DNA from 2 places in the Polycyclovorans algicola TG408 genome. Region 1 is predicted to be linked to the other one. Evidence: riboswitches for the same ligand, from Rfam matches in the RefSeq annotation. Region 1 holds a riboswitch; the other holds the start of a gene.
What was found. Region 1 has a riboswitch for cobalamin ahead of U741_RS0114925 (TonB-dependent receptor plug domain-containing protein). Riboswitches for the same ligand answer to the same signal wherever they lie in the genome.
Positions count from the first base shown of each region.

Region 2: another riboswitch for cobalamin. It lies ahead of btuB (TonB-dependent vitamin B12 receptor); the one in region 1 lies ahead of U741_RS0114925 (TonB-dependent receptor plug domain-containing protein).

Region 1 is NZ_JOMH01000001.1:3,110,815-3,118,172, reverse strand. Features, by position in the region: gene U741_RS0114935 (putative RNA methyltransferase) at 1-60, shown strand, start outside; gene U741_RS0114930 (NHL repeat-containing protein) at 112-1,305, opposite strand; gene U741_RS0114925 (TonB-dependent receptor plug domain-containing protein) at 1,313-3,175, opposite strand; cobalamin riboswitch at 3,286-3,474, opposite strand; gene dacB (D-alanyl-D-alanine carboxypeptidase/D-alanyl-D-alanine endopeptidase) at 3,484-4,938, opposite strand; gene U741_RS0114915 (DUF1415 domain-containing protein) at 5,053-5,598, shown strand; gene U741_RS0114910 (DUF2845 domain-containing protein) at 5,591-6,202, shown strand; gene U741_RS18690 (hypothetical protein) at 6,366-7,088, shown strand; gene U741_RS0114900 (cytochrome c oxidase subunit 3) at 7,093-7,358, shown strand, end outside.
Region 2 is NZ_JOMH01000001.1:2,922,630-2,929,987, forward strand. Features, by position in the region: gene U741_RS0114025 (cobyrinic acid a,c-diamide synthase CobB) at 1-206, opposite strand, end outside; gene cobO (cob(I)yrinic acid a,c-diamide adenosyltransferase) at 203-823, opposite strand; gene U741_RS0114035 (hypothetical protein) at 820-1,395, opposite strand; gene btuB (TonB-dependent vitamin B12 receptor) at 1,440-3,275, opposite strand; cobalamin riboswitch at 3,406-3,640, opposite strand; gene U741_RS0114045 (histidine phosphatase family protein) at 3,693-4,271, opposite strand; gene U741_RS0114050 (adenosylcobinamide-GDP ribazoletransferase) at 4,271-5,062, opposite strand; gene U741_RS0114055 (transcriptional repressor) at 5,089-5,553, opposite strand; gene hisI (phosphoribosyl-AMP cyclohydrolase) at 5,616-6,092, shown strand; gene U741_RS0114065 (lipopolysaccharide biosynthesis protein) at 6,135-7,358, opposite strand, start outside.

The DNA.
Region 1 (7,358 bases):
GCAGCGTTTGAAACCGAAGCTGCCTTTTCGCTGCTGTTGTTCAAACGCAAGCCGCAATGAAACTGCGCCCGGCGGGTTTTACCGCCGGGCGCCGCAACTGCAGGTCCGCACTCAGTCGTTGATGTCGGGCAGCACCGCAAAGTCAATGTTGATCGGGATCAACGAGGTGTTGATACGGCTGCCCATCACCGTCTCACCGCCGCCGGAAACGTCCAGCAGGCTGATGCCCGGCGCCTCAGTGTCGGCGCGTGCGACCCACAGACGATTCAGCGGATCGACCGCCAGCGCGCCCAGTTCCTGATCGATGAAGCCGTCAACCGCAACCGGGTCGGCATCGGTGGTTGGGTCGAAGCGGTACAGGGTTTGCGCGGCAAACGGTTCGCCGGCGGTGAAGTAGGCCTGCGTGCCGCTGATGGCCACCAGCTCGCCGAACTGGCCGAAGGGTGCGCTTTCGGCGCTGCCGTCGTCGAGCAGCAACTCGGCGGTGAACGTGCCGGTATCGATGCGGGCAATGCCGCCCTCGAACACCGGTGTGAAGCTGCCGTCGAAGCCGCCGCTGCCGATGGCCAGCAGGTCAAGGCTGGCGGGATCGATGATGAGGCCGGTGGGGCTTTGCAGCGGCAATTCGATGCCCGGCAGGTCGGGGTTGTTGCCGGTGTCGACCTCCTCGTCGCTGCCGATGTCGATCACGGCGACATAGCCGCTTTTGACCGACGCGAAGTTTTCGAGCCGCTGCATGGCGATAAACAGCAGGCCCCGGTCGATGACCCCGGTAATCATCTCCGGCACGCCATCGGCGTCGTAGTGCGACAGGTCGATTTCACCGGTCTTGAATCCGGCTTCAGTGGTGGCCGACGGGTTGACGATCCATACCGTGCCCGACCCGTAGCGCAGCAGATAGCCCTTGGTGGGGCTGACCATCAGCAGGTCGGCGGGGTTGCTTTGCGCCGTGTCGTCAGGGTCCTGGGTTGAGGCCGTCAGGTTGGGCGTGTTGGGCATGTCGAGGTCGAAGCGCTTGACCGTGTTGCTGTCGAAACGCTCGATGACGAAGAATTGCTCGCTTGCGGCGCGGACCCGAATGTCGGACGTGGTCGGCGCCAGGTTGTTCTGCCCGGTCAATGTTTCGGCATTGATCAGCGATACGGCGCCGCTGCTGAAGTCTGACGCGCGGGTGGCGACCACGGCACTGACGTCGCTGGCATCCGGGGTGCCCCTGAATTGGTTGTCGCCACTTGAGCAGGCCGAGATCAGCACGGTGACCAGCAGGCCGATGGCCGCGCGCGGCGTGAATTTCAAAAGGGTCATGAATCGGTTACTCCTTGGGTGAATCGGGGGACATGATGGCGGGATAGCTCAGGGTCAGCCGTAAATGGCGCCCGGGCGTGGGAAAGCCGTTGAACTGTTCGGGGTTGTCATCGCGCAGGTTCAGCGCCTGCACCGACCAGCCGACGCGTTGCCATTGGCCGCGCACGCCGATGTCATGGCGACGTAGTGGCGCAGCTTTCAGCAGGTTTGGGCTGTCGTAAAACTGGCCGTGTTCAAAGCTGAAGGCGTAGTGCCAGCGCAGGGCCCAGAACTCGGTCTCAAGCCGTGCGTTGATCTGTTCGGTGTAGCGCCCGGGTAATTGTTTGCCGCGCGCCGCGCCGGGGCCGCTGCGGTTTTCGGTGCTCTGAAGGGTGCCGCCGATCTGCCCCTGCCAGCGACCAAGCCGGGCGGTGCCACCCCACTCGACACCGTAGATTTCGGCGCGCTCGGTGTTGATCGAGCGGCCCACACCCTGCGCGTTGAAGGTGGGGCTGATGGCATCACGCAGGTCCTGGCCGAATACCGCCGCATCGACGGTCCACGCACTGCCGACTGGCGCGCAGCGGGCGCCCAGATCAGCATAGTCGGCGCGCTCAGGACGCAGCTCGGGGTTGCCGCGAAACAGTCCGCGGTCACCGTAGCGCTCAAAAAAGGTTGCGAGGCGCTCGCGACTGCCGAGGTTGCCTGCGGCAATGCAGGGGCCAAGTCGCCGTGTCAGACCCACGGCAGGCGCCCATTGCCAGTGCTCTTCCTGCTGGCCGTCGGCGCGGTCTTCGGACCACTGCACGCCGAGGCTGGCGTTGGCGCGCCATGCACCGAGATCGCCAAAGGTTTCAGCCGCACCACCCAGTTGCAACCGCTCGGCGTCCTGGGTGGGAACATCACCAATCCGGTCTTCGGCGCGGTAGCGGGTATGCCCGGCATCAAGCACCGCGAGGCTGCCGTCTCCGAAGTGGAAGCGGCTCTGGCCGTCGATGCCGAAGGTGCGGCTGCGGCTGTCTTGCGCACCGAGGCCGATCTGGCTGTCGCGGTCGCGAAAGCGCTCGTCCAGCCAGCGCGTCGACAGCCGGTGGTGCCAGCGCGCCGACGTGTCGCCGGCGATGCTCAGGCCGTACGCGCGAGTGTCGAGTTGCGCGGTCTGGTCGGGCAGGTTGAGACGGGTGGGCAGCGATTGCGCGTCATCAATGACATGCGCCTGCACCCGCAGCGGCGCGCGCAGGCTCAGCAGGGCGTAGCGCTGCGCCGTGTCGGCATTGAGGCGCAGCTCGCGGCGACGGCGGTCGGGGTCGGTGGGGTCGAAGGGCTTGAAGGCGTTGCGGTACTTGAAGTCGTTGTCGGCCTGTTGCAGACCGGCGGCGAGCTGGACGTCAGTCGCCAATTGCGCGGCGGCATGCGCCTGGCGCTCGCCGAAGCTGCCGAGGCTGAAGCTGCCCAGCAGCGGCGCGCGCAGCACCTCAGGGGTGCGCAGATTGATGCTGCCGGCCAGACCGCCGGCAAGGTCGACCGGCACGCGGCCTTTGTGCACGGTGACGTCGTGCAGCATCAGCGGGCTGATCAGTGCCAATGAGGTGGCTTCGCCGCCGCCGCCGTCCAGCGGCTGGCCGTCGAGCAATATCCTGACCTGACGGCCGTTGCTGCCACGCAGACTGGCCTCGCTGTAGGCGCCCAGACCACCGCTGCGACGCACCTGTACGCCGGGCAGGGTGGCGAGCAGGCTCGGCAGGTCGCTAGCCAAAAGCGGATCGACCGGCACCCGCAGCTGCACGCCGCTCTGGTCCAGCTCGGCGTTGACTCCGGCTACCGTCAGCGGCGGCAGCGCAGTGTCGGCAAACGTGGTCAGCGGGCAGCACAAGGCGGCCGCAAGCGACATCGGGTGAAGCGGTTGAATCAGGGACCGGATCAGGCGCACGGGTCGTCCATCTGCAATCGACAAACCGTGGCCGCATGGCAGTTGCCATCCGTCAGGTTCGCCCTCCGCGACCACGGCACCTACCTCAGGCCGGTCTCCGGACTTATGGCGTGCTGGGTTGCGGCCTTCCCGTCGTCAACCGGACAGTGGCGTAAAGCGCAACCCCGAACCATTCACCGTTGCGGGGGCAGCGTCCGATTTGCACGGACTTCCCGTTTCACCGACCTGCAAGGGTCGGCACCTGAGGGCGCGCAGCATACGCCAAGGTCTCAGTGCTTCGCGAGCAGGTCCTCGATGTCGGAGCGGATGGCCTGCAGCGAGACGCTCATGGGAATGCCCTTGCGGTCCGCGCCGTTGACGATGACCGCGAAGGCCATCCAGCCCCCGTCCTTTTTGCGCAGATAGCCCGCCGTGCCGAACACCGAATTGGGCTCGGTCAGAGTCCCGGTCTTGAGCGCCACGCGCTGGCGCCAGTCGGTGTTGCCACGGCGCAGGGTGCGGCTTGGTGCTTCACCCGGCACCACCAGCCCGGCATAAAACAGCGGGAAGCGCTGCACCTGCCGGTACTCGTCGCGTAGCAGGGCCACCAGGTCTTCGGCCGAGACACGATTCTCGGGGGTCAGGCCGCTGCCGCTGTGCAGCACGATCGGCGTGTTGGGCGTCGGCGCGTTGGTCAAGCCGACCGCAGTCCGCGCCCGCTGCAAGCGCGCGGTCAGTAGCTGCGAGGCTTCGGCCAGCGTGCTGATCGGTTGCGGTGTGCGCTGCAGCGCAAGGCCCAGGGTCAGCATGTCGGAGATGTAGTTGTTGGAATAGCGCAGCAGGCCGGCGACCTGCTCACGCACCGGCGCGCCCTCGTGGCCGGCGAGCATGATCAAGTCTGAAGGCGCGGCTGCTTGGCTGACCCGCACGCCGCCCATCACTTGAATGCCCAGTTCGGTCAGGGCCTGCCGCAGCAGCAGGCCGGTGCCCAGTGCCGGGTCGCTCATTGAGCGGTAGAGGCGGGTGTCGCGGCCGATGTCACCGCCCATCACCAGTTGGTCGTCGCCGAGCACGCTGCGCCGGTCCAGCCACATGGCGCTGCGGGTGCCGGGCTTGCGGCTGGCGATGGTGCCGTCGAGGGGGATGGGCAGCTCAAAGGCGGCGCAGTGGCTGAGGGCGGCCTGCTGCCCCGGCAATTGTGGGGCCAGATCAATGCACCAGGTGCCGTAGTCCACGCCCACGGCCGACAGGGGCGCGTCGTAGGCGGTATGGGTGCGGCGCTTAGCGTCGCAGCGGTCCTTGACCTCGCATTCGAGGTGGCCGAATGGCGAGGCGCTGGTGACCACGTCGCCGTTGATCTGCGTCACGCCGCGCTGTTTGAGGCGCGCCGCCAGCAGCCACATGTCGCGGTGCTCGACGCTGGGATCACCTTCACCGCTGACCCACAGATCACTGTCGATCACGCCGTCGGTATCGGGTAGCGCGCCGCCCAGGCGGGTGACAAAGCGGTGGTCGCCGGGCCATTGTTCAAGCACGGCGGACGCCAGCACCAGCTTGCTCAGTGACGCCGGTGACAGCCGCTGTTGCGGCGCCATGACGGCGAGCGGTGTCTCGCTGCCCAGGTCATAGACCAGGGCGGTGACGCGGGCATCGCGCTCGTCTTGCAGTTTCTGCAGGGCGGGCCATTGCGCCATCGCCAATGTCGGACTTGCCGCGCACAACAGCATCGCGCCCCAGCGGGTCATCGCACTCGCATTCCTCACGCCTTGTCGCACTGATTTGCTCTGTAATCTCATCTTCAGAGTGTAGCGAGCGAGGGCCTGTCTCGGGTCCAGAATGTGCCGGTCCGGGGAGCGTTCATGGAAGGTGTCGAACAGGCGGTACGCGAGTGGCTGACGGCGGTGGTGATCGGCCTCAACCTGTGTCCGTTTGCCGCAGCGACCCTGCGTGGCCAGCGTCTGCGTATCCACGTCAGCGGGGCGACCGACGAGGTGTTGCTGCTCAACGAGGTGCAGGCCGAGATCAACCGGCTCGACGACACGCCGGCCGCTGAGCTTGAAACCACGTTGATCGCGATCCCGCAGATGCTGTCGCGCTTCGATGCGTATCTGGCATTTCTGGACCAGGTCGATGCGCTGCTGCGTCGGCAGGGACGCGTCGGCGTCTATCAGGTCGCGAGCTTTCACCCGCGCTATCGCTTTGACGGCCTGCCGCCGGATGACCCCAGCCATCTCACCAATCGTTCGCCGCTGCCCTTGATTCACCTGTTGCGGGAAGATGGCGTGGCCGCCGCCGTGGCTCGGCATCCGGCTGCCCACGGCATTCCCGAGGTGAACATCCGGCACATGCGGGCGCTCAGCGCTGAGCGGCGACGCGCGCTATTCGGCAGCCGCGTCGATGACTGAATGGCGTATTGCGCTGGGGGTGCTGGCGTCGCTGGTTGCCACCGCGTTGGAAGCCGACGACACCTTGCGATGTGGGTCAAGGCTGGTGGCGCTGGGCGATGACCGGGCGCAGGTGCGTGCGGTCTGTGGCGAGCCGGCACTGATGGACCCCTGGGATGCGGGCGTTTCACAGGTGCCGGGCAGGCTGCAGGTCACTGAGGAATGGACCTACGACTTCGGGTCGCGGCAGTTGCTGCGGGTGCTGCGCTTTCGCAACGGTCGACTGCGGGCCATCGAGGCTGCGGGCTACGGCTTTAGCCGCCCGCCCGACGGTGATTGCGCGCCCGAGATGATCAGCCAGGGCATGACCAAGTACCGGTTACTGCGCCACTGCGGCCAGCCGCAAAGTGCCGAGGCCGTTCACCTGCTGGCGCCGCCGCGCCGCGCTGACGGCGCCCTGGATGGACTCGCCTTCTCGCAAGGCCAGGTGGTCGAGGTCTACCGCGAACGCTGGCGCTACGACTTCGGCCCGCGTCGGCTACAGCGCGAGGTGACACTGGAAAACGGCCGCGCGGTGGAAGTGCGTGAAGGCGAGCGCGGCACGCAACGTGAACGTCAGCCCTGACGGGGTCATCCTTCCGCTTTCCCGAGCTGCCGAAGGGTCCGGCTTGAAGGCAGAAGCGGAGCGCCCGATGATAAGGCACGATGTTCATCAATTCGACTCCCCGGTCGCGGCAGCTCAACGGCCTGATACGGGGGGCTGCGGTTTCCCAAGGAGAAGCGACAACATGAATTCCCCCGACAACGGCCCGCTGATCAAGGTGATGGCCTACTCCGGCATGGTGCTGGTGGTGGCCTTGGCGCTGTCCCAAGGCTGGCTGATGGGCTTTATTCCGCCGCCTTCACCGGCACTCGACGCTGAATCGCTGAAGCAGATTTTTATTGATCGCAAGATCGGTATTCGCGCCGGCACGGTCATCCAGTGCATTTGCTACACCTTCTATCTGACCTGGGCCATGTCCATCGTCATGATGATGCGCAAGATGGAGCGCGGCACACCGGTACTCACCTATCTGTCGGTCGCCAACACCGGCGGCGGCTACGTGTTCTTTCTGCTCATGCCGATCACCTGGGCGATGATGGCGTTTCGCCCCGAGGCGATGGGCGCCGATTTCATGCAGATCATGAACGACTGGGTCTGGTTCATCTTCATTCTCAGCTGGCCGCCGTTTGCAGTGTTCATGGTGTCGATTGCCATTGCCATTTTTCGCGACCAGAGCGTGCCGACGGTTTACCCGCGCTGGGTGGCGTTCTTTAACCTTTGGTGTGCGGTGCTGATTTCGCCGGCCGCATTGATTGAGCTGTTCAAGACGGGCCCGTTTGCCTACGACGGACTGATCTCGTTCTGGTTCATCTACATCGTGTTTTTCGGCTGGATCATGATCATGAGCACGGTCACCATCAAAGCGGTGAATGCCGAGAAGCGGCGCTCCGGGACCGGTTTTGCCTGACACCGTGGCGTCAAACCCCGCTGCCGATCCCCCACGTCAGGGGCACATTCCGGGCGAGGGGGGCGTGTGGATGCTGATTGCCGGTGACGGCATTCTGTTTTCGCTGCTGTTCGGGCTGTTCCTGTTTTATCGCGCCGACAACCCGGCGATGTTTGCCGAGTCGCAGGCTTTGCTCAGCACCGAACTCGGCTTGCTCAATACCGTGCTCTTGCTGACCAGCTCCTGGCTGGTGGCGTCGGCGATTCGTGCGGCGCGCGCTGGCAAGCCCGG
Region 2 (7,358 bases), 190 kb from region 1:
ACCATCCACAGGTCGAGCTGATACACCGGCCCGCCGCTGGCGCGCGCCAGCAGCATGGGGTCGATGAAGTCGGGGCCGGTCTTGAACACCCGCACCTTGAGGCCCTGCTGCCGCGCGCGACGCGCCAGCGCCGCGGTCACGGTGGTCTTGCCCTGCCCCGAGGCGGGCGCCGAAATCAGCAGTGCGCGGCAGCGTGCCTGGCTCATAGCTCCACCCCTTTTTGGGCGCGGATGCCCTGCTGGAACGCATGCTTGACCACGGTCATTTCGGTGACGGTGTCGGCGGCCTCGATCACCTCTGGCGGTGCTGCGCGGCCGGTGACGACGGCGTGCTGCATCGCCGGCCGGTTGCGCAGGTCGGCGACCACCTGCGCCACGTCCAGATAGCGGTGCTTGAGCGCGATGTTCAGCTCGTCCAGCACCACCAGTTCATAGGTGGCATCGGTCAACATCCGCCGGGCGATGGCCCAGGCAGCCGTGGCGGCGCGCACGTCGCGTTCGCGGTCCTGCGTTTCCCAGGTATAGCCCTCGCCCATGACGTGGTAGTCCACCTCGGGAAAGCGCCGATAAAAGGCTTCTTCACCGGTGGAAAACTTGCCTTTGATGAATTGCACCACGCCCACTTTCATGCCGTGGCCCAGCGCCCGCGCCACCATGCCGAAGGCCGACGAGCTTTTGCCCTTGCCGTTGCCGGTGAGCACCAGCAGCACGCCGCGTTCGGTGTCGGCGGCGGCAATCTTGTTGTCGATGACGCCCTTCTTGCGCTGCATGCGCAGGCGGTGGCGTTCATCACGGGCGGCATCTTCGTTGGGGATTTCGCTCATGGGGTTTGAGGCTCGGTCGTGGCGCGGCGCAGCCGCAGGCCGACGCCGTAGATCAACGCAGCCACGCCAACATAAAGCGACAGGTTACTGAAGTAGCGCGGCAGGTATTCGGCGATGCGCGGCAGGAAACCCAGCAGGGTCGGATCAACCTCGCGCCCCGAGAAAAAGTAAAAGCCGCCGCCGGAAAACAGGTAGCAGACACCGGCACCAACGCCGACGCTGAACGCCAGTGGCAACACCGTGAACAACTGGTCGCGATGCTGGCGGGCGTACCACTGACCGGCCCACCACAACGACCCGTAGGCGGGAACCAGCGCGGCGTAGGCCGGGGTGAAGCAATGGTCACTCACGCCGGCCCAGCCGACGGCGGTGACATCAAGTGTAAAGGCCAGCGCAAACAGCGCGGCAAACGTCCAGACGGGCCGGACCAGCACACCGGCCAGGAAGAACACCGCCCACGACGCACTGGGCAGCGCGTCAAGGCTGGCGAAATGCTGGCCCCGGGTGAGCATCATCAGTGCAGCCAGCGAGGCGAGCAGCGCCCATTGGGTAGCGGGGCGCAGGTTCAGCAAGGGATTGGCGATTGCATTCATGTCGGGCTCCAGTGATTGAGGCTTCAGACTTGGTTGGGGGTAAAGCGCACGGTGGCCATCACCGAGGCGCCATAGTTGGCGTAGGTGGCGGCGGTTTCGTAGTCCTTGTCGAGCACGTTGCGGCCTTCGAGTTGCAACAGCCATTGCGGCAACGCCTGCCAGCCAAAACGCAGGTTCAGCGTCGCGTAGCCCGGCAGCGGCGTGGTGTTGGCAATGTTGTCAAAGCCGTCGGAGGCCCCGTAGACGCTCAGTCCGGCGCTGAAGGCGCGGATGTCGTAGTCCACATCCAGCCGGGCGCTCTGCTCGCGGCGGCGCGGCAGGGTGTTGCTGCGGTTGGCGCCGTCGCCGTCGTTCTCGGGTTGCAGCCAGGTGAGATAGCTTTGCAGACGCAGGTCACCGAACCGGGTGCCGAGTTGCGCCTCGACGCCGCGAATCAGCGCACGGTCGATGTTGTTGGGCGCTTCCAGATCGGAGTCAAAGGCGATCAGGTCGTCAATCTGCGTGCGAAAGACGTTCACCGCCCAGCGATAAGCGGCGTGGTTGCCTTGGAGCGACAGCTCAACATTCTCGGCCTCTTCCGGCTTCAGATCGGGGCTGCCGAAGTTGGGGAAGTACAGTTCGTTGAAGGTGGGTGCCTTGAAGGCCGTGCCGTATGAAGCGACCGCCCGAATGCCGCCGGCGAACCCGTAGCCGTGAGAGACCCCGCCGGTGGTGTTGCGACCGAACTGCTGGTTTTCGTCTTCACGCAGGCTCAGTTGCAGGTCATGTGCGCCAACGCTGCCCTGATACACGGCGAACAGGCCCGTGTTGTCGCGACGATTTTCGGCGTAGGCGGTGGTGCCGCTGATTTGGTCGTTCTGGTAGTCAACGCCCACGGTTACGCCGTGCCCCGCGGCCAACGCGACATCGTTCTGCCACGACAGCGTGTCGCGCCGGGTCTTGAAGCGACTGACGAACGCGCCGTCGAGCAGGTTGTCGGCGTCATCGGTGCTCTGGCCGCCACTGAGCGCCACCGTCCAACGGGGCAGCGGGGCAAAGCGGCCGCTCAGACCGATCACCTGATTGACCGTGTCGGTTTCGTTTTGCGAGGCGCCGTCGAAGTCATTCTCGCCCTCGGCGCGCAGCAGATTGACCGAGACCTCGGCGCCGTTGTCGAACAGGTGTCCGGCGCTCAAGGAGCCCGCCAGTTGCCGGTAGCCGTCGCGGTCCGGTTCGTTGAGGCTGGGGCGCACGTCGATACCGTCGGTGGTGCGGGCGTTCAGGCCGGCGCTGAACCAGGTGTTGCCATCACCGCCGCGCAATCCAGCCTCGATGCGGCCATCGCCACGCGAACCGCCGCCGAGGGCGAACGAAGGCGTCACCACCCCGCTACGCGATCCGCGACGGGTGAAGATCTGGATCACCCCGCCAATCGCCTCCGAGCCATAGAGACTGGAGCGCGGCCCGCGGACGATCTCGATACGGTCGATCTGGTCGACGGGAATTTGCTCGAACGGCGTGCTGCCGGAAGTGGCCGAGCCGACCTTGATGCCGTCAACCAGCACCAGCACATGGTCGGATTCCGTGCCGCGCACGAACAGCGAGGTCGACTTGCCCGGCCCGCCATTGGTGGCGAAGTTAATGCCCGGCAGGCCGGTCAACACGTCGAGCACATCCTGCGACTGCAGGCGCTCAAGGTCGTCGCGGGTGATCACGGACACCGGCGCCAGCGTGTCGGTCAGCGCCTCCGAGTTGCGTGATGCGGTGACAATCACATCGCCCATTGCGGGCGGCACGGATCGTGATTCAGACGCGGCAGCCACACATGACATCGCGCCGGCCATCAAGGTCAGCGCCCATTTTTTAAGAAAGGATTTCACGAACATCTCCTGAAGCGTCGCCCCACGCGACGTAAATCGAAGTGGAGATGGCGCTTTAGAAGACAGGTGACGAACGCAACGGGGCACGGCAGACAAACGTGGCCTGTCACGTCCGGCCTCGCCCACCGCGCGCCATCGGATGCTTCAGGCCGGTCTCCGGACTTACGAGCTGGGCGTTTGAGAACCCTGAATGCGGCGCCTTCCCATGTTCGAAAACACAGTGGCGTGAAGCCGCATTCAACTCGCTTACCGTTGCGGGGGCAGTGCCGGAATGATTGATTCGCCTTGGCGAATCAGCGCACCGGCTTCCCGTTTAATCCCGGACAACTTGCGTTGGCCGAGACACCTGAAGCGGCGCGACTTTACGGCGAGCCGTGACAAAACTGCAAATGCAGCGCCGCCGATTCGGGCAGAAAATCAGGGCTGATCAGGCGCAACCTGCCAGCGACCATCGGCGGTTCGCGCAAGCGCGAGAAGACCGCCCGGCGGGCACGACCCGTCCAGCCACTGCGCCTGCGGCAGGCCCAGCAAATGGCCGCGCAGCACCCGCAGCGGACCGCCGTGGGTGACGATCAACATCTGCACCACGGATGCCTGATTCGCCTGCTGTAGCGCATCGTCCAATGCGGCCAGCACCCGGTTGCGCAGGTCGTTGGCGCACTCGCCGCCCGGCATTCGATAGCCCCAGGGTGATGCCGCCCAGGCATCGATTTGTGCGCGGTCGATGTCGTCCCAGGCGCGCAACTCCCAATCGCCAAAATTGATTTCCTTGAGCCGGTCGTCAAGCACGACAGGCGCGCCCGGCACAAGTGCGGTTGCCAGTGCCTCGCAGCGCCGCAGCGGGCTGCTGATGACCCGGGTGGGAACAGCGCCGATGGCCGTACGCAGCGCGGCCAACTCGGTCGGTGTCGGCGGTCGGGCGGCGACGTCGCTGGCCCCGTAGCAGATACCCGGCGGCAACTGCACCGGCAGGTGCCGCAGCAGCAACAGACGCATTAGACCCAGGCCGCGCAGAGCACCAGATAGGTCGCGATTTCGGCGACCTGCTGGGTGGCCCCCAGCGCGTCCCCGGTATAGCCGCTGATGCGGCGGCGACAGTATTTTGCCGCCAACCAAGCCACGGCCAGCAGCGTGAGCATGACCGCCACGCCTTGCAGCAGCGTCAATGGCGACCCGACCCACGCGAGCAGCAGCGGCAGCCCCGCGATGGCGCAACCGATGCGCCACTCGGTGCTGCTGATGCCTTCGGCCACAGGCTTGGCCTTGGTCGCGCCCTCGATGCGCGCGTAGGGCAACCAGACCATCACGCTCAGCGCGCTGGCACGTGAGCCGGCATGAGCGATGACCAGCGCCAGCGCGGCGAGTCCGAGATTCAGCTCGGCCAGCGCCAGCAGCGCGCAGAACTTGATTAGCAGCGCCAGTCCCAGCGCCAGTGCGCCGTAGGTGCCGATGCGCGAATCCTGCATGATCGCCAGCACGCGCTTGGGCTCGAAGCCACCTCCAAAACCGTCGGCCGAGTCCGCCAGGCCGTCTTCGTGGAACGCGCCAGTGAGCAGAATCGTCACCAGCATCGACAGGCTGACGGCCACCATCGGGGTCCACAGCGCGGCGCCCAACAACAGGCTGATGGCACCGACAGCGCCCACCAGGACGCCCACCAGCGGGAAGTAACGCGCCGCACGATTCAGTTCGTCCGGCGACCAGCCCACCCATTCGGGAATCGGAACACGGGTGAAATAGCCGAGCGCAATGAAGGCGCGTCGCAGTTCACGCTGGGTGTCGGACATCGCGGCGTGCCCTGTCCGGTCAGACGTCACGCAGGATCGCGGCACTCGCCGCAATGGCCGTGCAATTCGACAACCGGTCGGCTCACCTTGAAGCCATGCGCTTCGGCGCCCTGCTCCAGCCGCGTGGCGATGGTGTGATCGTCAAGCTCAACGGTCTGACCGCAGCGCTCACAGACCAGATACACGCCGTGGTGGGCGTGGCCGATGTGCATGCACGGCAGATAGGCATGCGTGGATTCCAGCCGATGAATAAAGCCCTGCGCCATCAGAAAGTCCAGCGCACGATAGACGGTGGGTGGGGCCAGACGGCGGTTCAGCCGGGTTTCCAGGGTGGCCATCAGGTCATAGGCCGAACGCGGGCCCGGCTCGGCCAGCATCAGTTCAAAGACTTCGCGGCGCATGGGCGTGAACCGCGCGCCACGTTTGCGACACAGCGCGTCGGCCTGTTCGAGGGTGGCCTCGGCGGAGTGGGAATCGGTCGTCGCCTTCATGGTTTGATGGTATTACACTTGCGCCCCCGCGCCGCCCGGCGCCGAGTGTTGAATGAAGGGCCATGAGTAACGACGTACGATTTTTTTCGCGACTGACCATCGAACAGGTGGAAGAAGGCCACGAGTTGGCCCCCAAGTTCGATGCCGACGGCCTGCTGCCCTGCGTCACCACGGCACACGGCACGGGCGAAGTGCTGATGCTCGGCTACATGAACGCCGAAGCGCTGAAAAAAACCATTCTCACCGGCGAAGCGCACTACTGGTCGCGCAGCCGCAAGGTGCTCTGGCACAAGGGCGCCACCAGCGGTCTGGTGCAAAAGGTCGAAGAACTGCGCATCGACGACGACCAGGACGCCATCTGGTTGCGCGTGTCAGTCAACGGCGATGCCTCTTGCCACGTCGGGTATCGGTCGTGCTTTTACCGCTCGATTCCGATGGGCGAAGGACCGGACGAACGCACGCTACAGTACGAAGAGTCTGAAAAATCCTTCGACCCGAAAGTCGTCTACGGCGACGCGCCGAATCCGACCATTCTGTGAGTCACCTGCGGCACTGAACCACCCGCCTGCACGGCGGCTTTTTCATGTCTGCACGGGCGCCGGTGGCCCGAGCACGCCGCTGCGGCGCAGGTGGGTCAGGTAACCGACCATCAGCACCATGCCGGTGACCTCGCCGGCAATCAGCCCGAGAATGCCGCCGACGGCGCCGAACTGCAGCATCGCCAGCGCGCCGGAAGTGAGCGACACGCTGGCGGTGATCGCCTCCAGGGCCGAAAGCGCCTTGAAGCGTTCGACCACCATCGCCGCACGCGAGATCGTCGAACGCACCACGCCCAGCGCAAAGCACGCAGACCATGCCGCAATCAGCGCGCCCTGCTCGTCAAATTCGCGGCCAAGTATCGTGCCCATGATCCAGTCCTGCAGCACCCACAGCAGCGCCACGTAGGTCAGGGTGACGCCGAGCAATCCGGCGGCGATCGCCGACAGCCGCTGCAAGACCACGGCGCCGCCCAGGGTCGGGAACCAGCTCGCCGCCATGGGGAGCAACAGTTGCCCGACACCGGTGGCGAGAAGATTGATCGGCATCAGCAGCAGCCGCGTGGCCGCCACGGCAGCGACAGCACGCACGTCGAGCAATGCCACCATGACGAAGTAAAAACCCTGCACGAACGACCAGTTGATCATCGAACCCAGCAGCGCCCAACGGCCCAGCGGCCACAACTGGGCCAGCCGGTTGACCGGTTCATCCGGTGCCCAGCCGAAGCGTTCACCGACCACCGCCCTCGCCCGCCATCCGCCGGCCCACGCGGCCAGCGCCAGTCCCAGCAGCACCCAGGGCGCGGCTTGCCCGCCCGCCAGCAGCGCGGCGGCAGCAGCGGCCATCACCGCGACCAGGGCGTAAACGCTGTCGCTGCGCAGTACGTCAATGGGCGCGCGCCCCAGGTACAGCACGGCACGCAAGTGTTCACGTCGAATCGCGGCGGCCGCCGCGAGGATCAGCGCGGCCGCCAGCCACACGTCGTCCCAACGCTGCAGCACCACGCCGGGCACCAGCACTGCGCCCAGCATCACCACACCGCCAACTTGCCAGCAGAGCCGCGCCAACTGGGTCGCGACACGACTGAAGAGTTGCCTGCGCTCGTCCAGTGGCCATTTGCCGCCGAGCACGGCTTGGGGGCCGAACACCGCCGAATTGGGCACGGCGATTGCGAGCGCCAGCACCGTGTAGGCGAGCACGTAGCGGCCGTAATCTTCTTCGGTCGTAAAGCGGATCAGCACCAGGCCAATGATCAGGTTGCAGGCCGA